2 regions of the Streptomyces sp. NPDC022552 genome follow, and region 1 is predicted to be linked to the other one. Evidence: riboswitches for the same ligand, from Rfam matches in the RefSeq annotation. Region 1 holds a riboswitch; the other holds the start of a gene.
The links. Region 1 has a riboswitch for glycine ahead of gcvP (aminomethyl-transferring glycine dehydrogenase). Riboswitches for the same ligand answer to the same signal wherever they lie in the genome.
Positions count from the first base shown of each region.

Region 2: linked by a shared signal. The riboswitch ahead of gcvT (glycine cleavage system aminomethyltransferase GcvT) and the one ahead of gcvP (aminomethyl-transferring glycine dehydrogenase) in region 1 are both predicted to bind glycine.

Region 1 is NZ_JBVHGJ010000004.1:544,629-548,026, forward strand. It holds gene gcvP (aminomethyl-transferring glycine dehydrogenase) at 1-1,959, opposite strand, end outside; glycine riboswitch at 2,021-2,138, opposite strand; glycine riboswitch at 2,139-2,237, opposite strand; gene ACZ3OF_RS15490 (PRC-barrel domain-containing protein) at 2,352-2,720, shown strand; gene ACZ3OF_RS15495 (DNA polymerase IV) at 2,780-3,398, opposite strand, start outside.
Region 2 is NZ_JBVHGJ010000008.1:87,108-90,505, forward strand. It holds gene ACZ3OF_RS21675 (enhanced serine sensitivity protein SseB) at 1-515, opposite strand, end outside; gene ACZ3OF_RS21680 (AAA family ATPase) at 607-1,278, opposite strand; glycine riboswitch at 1,419-1,521, shown strand; gene gcvT (glycine cleavage system aminomethyltransferase GcvT) at 1,681-2,808, shown strand; gene gcvH (glycine cleavage system protein GcvH) at 2,886-3,266, shown strand; gene glyA (serine hydroxymethyltransferase) at 3,288-3,398, shown strand, end outside.

The DNA of each region.
Region 1 (3,398 bases):
GGTGATCATCAGCACGGACAGCTCGTCGCGGTACTGCTCGATCTTGGCGCGCAGGTCCGCGACGTCGACCTCGCCGTCGTCGGCGGTCTTGACGACCACGACCTTCATGCCGGCCATGACCGCGGAGGCGGCGTTGGTGCCGTGCGCGGAGGACGGGATGAGGCAGACGGTGCGCTGCTCGTCGCCGTTGGCACGGTGGTAGGCGCGGACGGCCAGCAGACCGGCCAGCTCGCCCTGCGAACCGGCGTTGGGCTGGATCGACACCTTGTCGTAGCCGGTGACCTCGGCGAGACGCTCCTCCAGCTCGGTGATGAGCGTGAGGTAGCCCTGCGCCTGCTCGACCGGGGCGAAGGGGTGGATCTGGCCGAACTCCGGCCAGGTCACCGGCTCCATCTCGGTGGTCGCGTTCAGCTTCATGGTGCAGGAGCCGAGCGGGATCATGCCGCGGTCGAGCGCGTAGTCGCGGTCGGCGAGCTTGCGCAGGTAGCGCAGCATCGACGTCTCGGAGCGGTGCGCGTGGAAGACCGGGTGGGTCAGGTACGCGTCGGAGCGCAGCACGCCGGCGGGCAGCGCGTCCTCGGTGGCGGCGTCCAGGGCCTCGATGTCGGCGGTGACGCCGAAGGCGCTCCACACGGCGTCGAGCTGGGCCCGGCCGGTGGTCTCGTCGCAGGAGGCCGACACGTGGTCGGCGTCGACGAGGTACAGGTTGACGCCGGCCTCACGGGCGGCGGCGACGGCCTCGGCGGCCTTGCCCGGCACGCGCACGGTGACGGTGTCGAAGAAGGTTCCGTGGACGACCTCGACGCCACCGGCCTTCAGGCCCGCGGCGAGGATCGTGGCGTACCGGTGGGTGCGCCGGGCGATGCCCTCGAGGCCGTCGGGGCCGTGGTAGACGGCGTACATGCCGGCCATGACGGCGAGCAGCACCTGCGCGGTACAGATGTTGCTGGTGGCCTTCTCGCGGCGGATGTGCTGCTCGCGGGTCTGCAGGGCCAGTCGGTACGCCCGGTTGCCGTCGGCGTCGACGGAGACGCCGACGAGGCGGCCGGGCAGCGAGCGGGCGTGCTTGTCCTGGACGGCCATGTAGCCGGCGTGCGGACCGCCGAACCCCATGGGCACACCGAACCGCTGCGTCGTTCCGACGGCGATGTCGGCGCCGAGCGAGCCGGGCGAGGTGAGCAGCGTCAGCGCGAGCAGGTCGGCGGCGACGGTGACGACGGCGCCGAGCTCGTGGGCCGCGTCGATGAGCGGCTTGATGTCACGGACGGCACCGGAGGCGCCGGGGTACTGGATGAGCACGCCGAAGACACCACGCTCGGCGACCTCGGCGGGGATGCCCTCGGACAGGTCCGCGACGACGACCTCGACACCGGTCGGCTCGGCGCGGGTCTCGATGACCGCGATGGTCTGCGGCAGCGCGTCGGCGTCGATGAGGAAGACGCCGTTCTTGACCTTGCCGACACGGCGGGAGAGGGCCATGGCCTCGGCGGCCGCGGTGCCCTCGTCGAGGAGGGAGGCGCCGGAGGTGGGCAGACCGGTGAGGTCGGCGACCATCGTCTGGAAGTTGAGCAGCGCCTCGAGGCGGCCCTGCGAGATCTCCGGCTGGTAGGGCGTGTACGCCGTGTACCAGGCGGGGTTCTCCATGACGTTGCGGAGAATCACGGGAGGCGTGAACGTCCCGTAGTACCCGAGGCCGATCATCGGGGCGAGGACCTGGTTGCGGTCGGCGAGCTCACGCAGCTCCGCGAGGACCTCGGCCTCGGTGCGGGCCGCGGGCAGGCCGAGCGCCTCGGCGTTCTTGATCACGTCCGGCACGGCGGCGGCCGTGAGCTCGTCGAGGGAGCCGTAGCCGACCTGCGCGAGCATCTTGGCCCGTGCTTCGGCGTCGGGCCCGATGTGCCGCTGCTCGAACGGGATGCCCTGTTCGAGTTCGGAGAGCGGAATGCGGTGGGCGGTCATGTACGGAGGCCTCCTGGTCGTCACGACCTGCGAGGGGCACCACGGCGCGGGTGCCCGGACGGCCTCCCCCTCTGTCATCTCAACCTGAGAGCTTCACCGGCATGCCGAAGTGGCGCGCCGGTTTTCACCGTCGGTGAGAGCGAATGCCGTCGGACCTCCGCTCTGCTTTCCAGAGTGACCTCGCCCGTGCGGTACAGGTGCCTGAGAGATTCCGGGGAGGATTTGCTCCTTCGGCGCCTCCGAAAGGTTTCTCCGGAGGACTCTCCCGCACGGTGTCGACAGCCACAGCCAGCCTACCAGCGCGGTTCCCGGACTCATCGCTCAAGTGGCCGACATCCCAGATGTGCACTTTCGTAGTCTTTGTAGAGCAGTTGCGACCAGTTGGAGGGACCGTGCAGACCGACATCGATCCGCGCAGCCTGATCGGCCGCAAGGCGTACGACCGCAACGGGCACAAGATCGGCACCGTGGACGAGGTGTACCTGGACGACGCGACGGGGGTCCCCGAATGGGCGGCGGTCCGCACGGGCCTCTTCAGCCGGGACGCGTTCGTCCCTCTGGAGCCGAGCGAACTCGTCGAGGACGGCCTCCACGTCCCGTACGAACGCGCCCTGATCAAGGACGCACCGGACTTCGGCGTGGGCCGGCACCTCTCCCCCGAGCAGGAGCTCCAGCTCTACCGCCACTACAGCCTGGCGCTCCCACCCCCACCCCCGATGGACCACGACTTCGGCCGCCTGGCGGGCCAGGAGGACAGCTGACGCCCGAGGCGGGTACGGCAAGCCCGGCTGAGGGCCGGGCTTCGTCGGGCTTCACCCCGCTAGGCGACCGCCGCCTCACCTCCCGCACGCCTCACCAGCGGCAGCGGCTCCCCCGGCTCCAGCTCCGGATCGTCGACGAGGAACGTCCGCACGCGCCCCGGCGGTGACTGCGGCTCCTCGAAGCGCACGGTGACCCGCCCGACCCCGCTCCCCTGCACCCACCCGGCCCCGTACACGGCATGCCGTACGTCGTTCCCGGGCGCCCATCTCCGCTCGGCGGCCTGCGGCTCCTCCGGCTCGGGTACGGCCTCGGCCGCGGGCACCTCCTCCGCCGCGCCGCCCGGGCCGCCCGAACTCCCCGCATCCTCCGCCGCCTGGGCGAACAGATCCTCCTGCGTGTAGTCCGCGAGCCCGCTCACCCCCACACCGAGCAGCCGCACCCCACCCGTGGTGTCCACGCCCTCGAGGAGCCGCCCGGCCGCCTCCCGCACCACCAGCGGATCGTCCGTGGGCCCGCGCAGCGTCTCCGAGCGCGTCAGCGTCGAGAAGTCGAAGCGCCGCACCTTCAGCACGATCGTGCGGCCCGAGTGCCCCGACGCCCGCAGCCGCCCCACGCACCGCTCGGCAAGCCGCTCCACCTCGATCCGGATCCGCACCCGGTCGTGCAGGTCCACGTCG
Region 2 (3,398 bases), on a different contig from region 1:
GCGCGGCGGGCGGAGACGACGACGCCGGTGGCCTCGAACTCGGCGGCCGCGGCGGAGAGGAAGTCGACCGGGTCGTCCTGCCAGTCGGGCTCGAAGAGCCGGACCCGGCCGCCGCTCGCGGGGCCGTCCAGCGGGGTGCGACCGACGCGGCAGAGCTCGGCGACGGCGGGCGGCGGCAGCGGGGCGCCGACGGTACCGCCGGGGTTCACGGCGATGCCGAGCTGCGGGGGCAGACCACGGGCGAACTCTCGGGCGGGCGCGACGGTGAAGGACATATGGCTGCCGACGCAGGCCAGAAACTGCTGCTCGGAGCTGAAGACGGGGACGTACGGGAGTCCGTCGATCTCCATCGTGGGAAGGTCGAGGTCCCGGCTCTCGGGGCTGCCGCCGTTGGGCAGCGGCACCCAGACGGGGCTCCGGCCGAGCACCTCCACGAGCCGGCCCCCGGCGGAGGCGTTGCCGAGCGAGGCCGCGAGGACCTCTTCGAGCTCGTTGCCCGGCCACGTAACGTCCACGGTTCCCGTTTCCCCTTCTCGCGCGCCCTGGTCACGACGCCCTCGGGGCAGAACCCTAACGCCGCCCTGAGGCCGTCGTGGCCAAAAGTACTCAGTGCGCGGTACGGAACGCGATCGTCCGCAGAGCTCCGGCCGCGTCCCGGTCGAGCAGGGTCGCCGAGGCGCAGCCGCGGGGCAGCCGGCCGGACTCGACGGAGCCGATCATCCGGCCGACGGCCCGGCGGTGGCGGGCGAAGGCGTACCCGGAGACTCCGCGGCCGCGCTCGCGCTGTCCCGCGCGGGCCGTGTCGGGGGTGACGTCGAGCAGGATCAGGTGCAGGGCGTGCCCGCGCCGGCGGGCCTCGCGGGCCAGCCATTTCCGCACCCAGGACTGGGTGCCGCAGTCATGGACGACCACGCTCCGCCCGGAGCGCAGCGCCCGCCACAGCCCGGCGTAGTGGGCCATCCGGGCCAGCGGCCGGTACGTCGCGTACGGCAGGAAGCCGGGCAGCCGGGCCTCCCAGCGCTCGCGGGCGTCCTGGGAGTCGATGCCCAGCCCCTGGGCCGCGCGCCGCATCAGCGTCGACTTGCCGCTTCCGGGCAGCCCGGAGACCACCACGAGGTCCCCGGCGGCGAAGGCGAGCGTCCGCGGCCCTCGGCCGCCGCGCTCGCGCAGGTCCCGCAGCAGGGGCGCGGCGGAGCGGCGCCTTCGTGTCCTGGCGCGGGCGCGCTGGGCCGGTATGCCCGTGCCCGTCGCGTACGCGCCGCTGTGCTGGAACGTCATCTTTTCTCCCCCTGTCGGGTCCCGGAGACCCCCTGCCCACAAAGTGTAAAGAAGGGGTAATCAGTCACAAGCGATTTGCCGATCGGACACCGCGTGCAATGATGTGCGCGCCAAGCGCACACAACCTCATACCGGCCGCTCGAATCCGCGCGGGAGAGTCCCGGAACCACCACGGTGGGCCCCGGGCGCCGAAGGAGCAAGACCCTCCCTTGAATCTCTCAGGCCCCGTACCGCGTGGATGAGGCAGATCTGAAAAGCGGGACGCCCCCGGCGTTCCCACCCAAGGTGCAAGCCGACCTCTCGGAGACGAGATGCCCTCGGTGAACCTCTCAGGTTCCATGACAGATGGGGAGGACGTCCTCGCCCGTCATGTTTTCCGCCCTTGGGACCCGGGAGCCACCCATGAGCACGTCTGCCCCCCGTCTGACCGCCCTCGATGCCCTGCATCGCTCCCTGGGCGCCACCATGACCGACTTCGCCGGCTGGGACATGCCGCTGCGCTACGGCAGTGAGCGTGACGAGCACAACGCCGTCCGCACCAAGGCGGGCCTCTTCGACCTCTCCCACATGGGCGAGATCACCGTCACCGGCCCACAGGCCGTCGAGCTCCTCGACTTCGCCCTGGTGGGCAACATCTCCACGGTCGGTGTGGGCCGCGCCCGCTACACGATGATCTGCCAGGAGGACGGCGGCATCCTCGACGACCTGATCGTGTACCGGCTCCAGGAGCAGGAGTACATGGTCGTCGCCAACGCCTCCAACGCGCAGATCGTCCTCGACGCGCTGACCGCGCGCGCGGCCGGCTTCGACGCCGAGGTGCGCGACGACCGTGACGCGTACGCCCTGCTCGCCGTCCAGGGCCCGGAGTCCCCCGGCATCCTGAAGTCGCTCACCGACGCCGACCTGGACGGCCTGAAGTACTACGCCGGCCTGCCGGGCACGGTCGCCGGGGTCCCCGCGCTGATCGCCCGTACCGGCTACACCGGCGAGGACGGCTTCGAGCTGTTCCTGAAGCCCGAGCACGCCGAGGGCGTCTGGAAGGCGCTGACCGAGGCGGGAGCCCCCGTCGGCCTGATCCCCTGCGGCCTGTCCTGCCGTGACACGCTCCGCCTGGAGGCGGGCATGCCGCTGTACGGGCACGAGCTGACGACCTCGCTCACCCCCTTCGACGCGGGCCTCGGCCGGGTCGTGAAGTTCGAGAAGACGACCAACGAGGGACGCTTCGTCGGCCGCGAGGCGCTCGAGAAGGCCGCCGAGCGCGCCGAGACCGCCCCGCCGCGCAAGCTGGTCGGCCTGATCGCCGAGGGCCGCCGCGTCCCGCGTGCCGGCTTCTCCGTCGTCGCGGACGGCCAGGTCATCGGCGAGGTCACCTCCGGTGCCCCGTCGCCCACCCTCGGAAAGCCGATCGCCATGGCGTACGTGGACGCGGCGCACGCCGAGCCCGGCACCCAGGGTGTAGGTGTGGACATCCGCGGCACCCACGAGCCGTACGAGGTCGTGGCGCTGCCGTTCTACAAGCGCCAGAAGTGACGCATCCGTCCCGCTCCGCGTCTCAGCCCGCAAGACCCACGTTCATCAGCACTCCCTCGATCCAGGAGAATCAGGTCATGAGCAACCCCCAGCAGCTGCGCTACACCAAGGAGCACGAGTGGCTGTCGGCCGCCGAGGACGGCGTCGCGACGGTCGGCATCACGGAGTTCGCGGCCAACGCGCTCGGTGACGTCGTCTACGCCCAGCTCCCGGAGGTCGGTGACACGGTGACCGCGGGCGAGACCTGCGGCGAGCTGGAGTCGACCAAGTCCGTCAGCGACCTGTACTCCCCGGTCACCGGTGAGGTCGTGGCGGCCAACCAGGACGTGGTGGACGACCCGTCGCTGGTGAACACCGCTCCGTTCGAGGGTGGCTGGCTGTTCAAGGTGCGCGTCACCGGAGAGCCGGACGACCTGCTGACCGCCGACGCGTACGCCGAGTTCTCCGCCGGGAACTGAGACCCCTTAGGGATCGAATTCATGTCTGTGCTGAACACCCCTCTCCACGAGCTGGACCCGGAAGTCGCCGCCACGGTCGACGCCGAGCTCCGCCGCCAGCAGTCCACCCTCGAGATGATCGCCTCGGAGAAC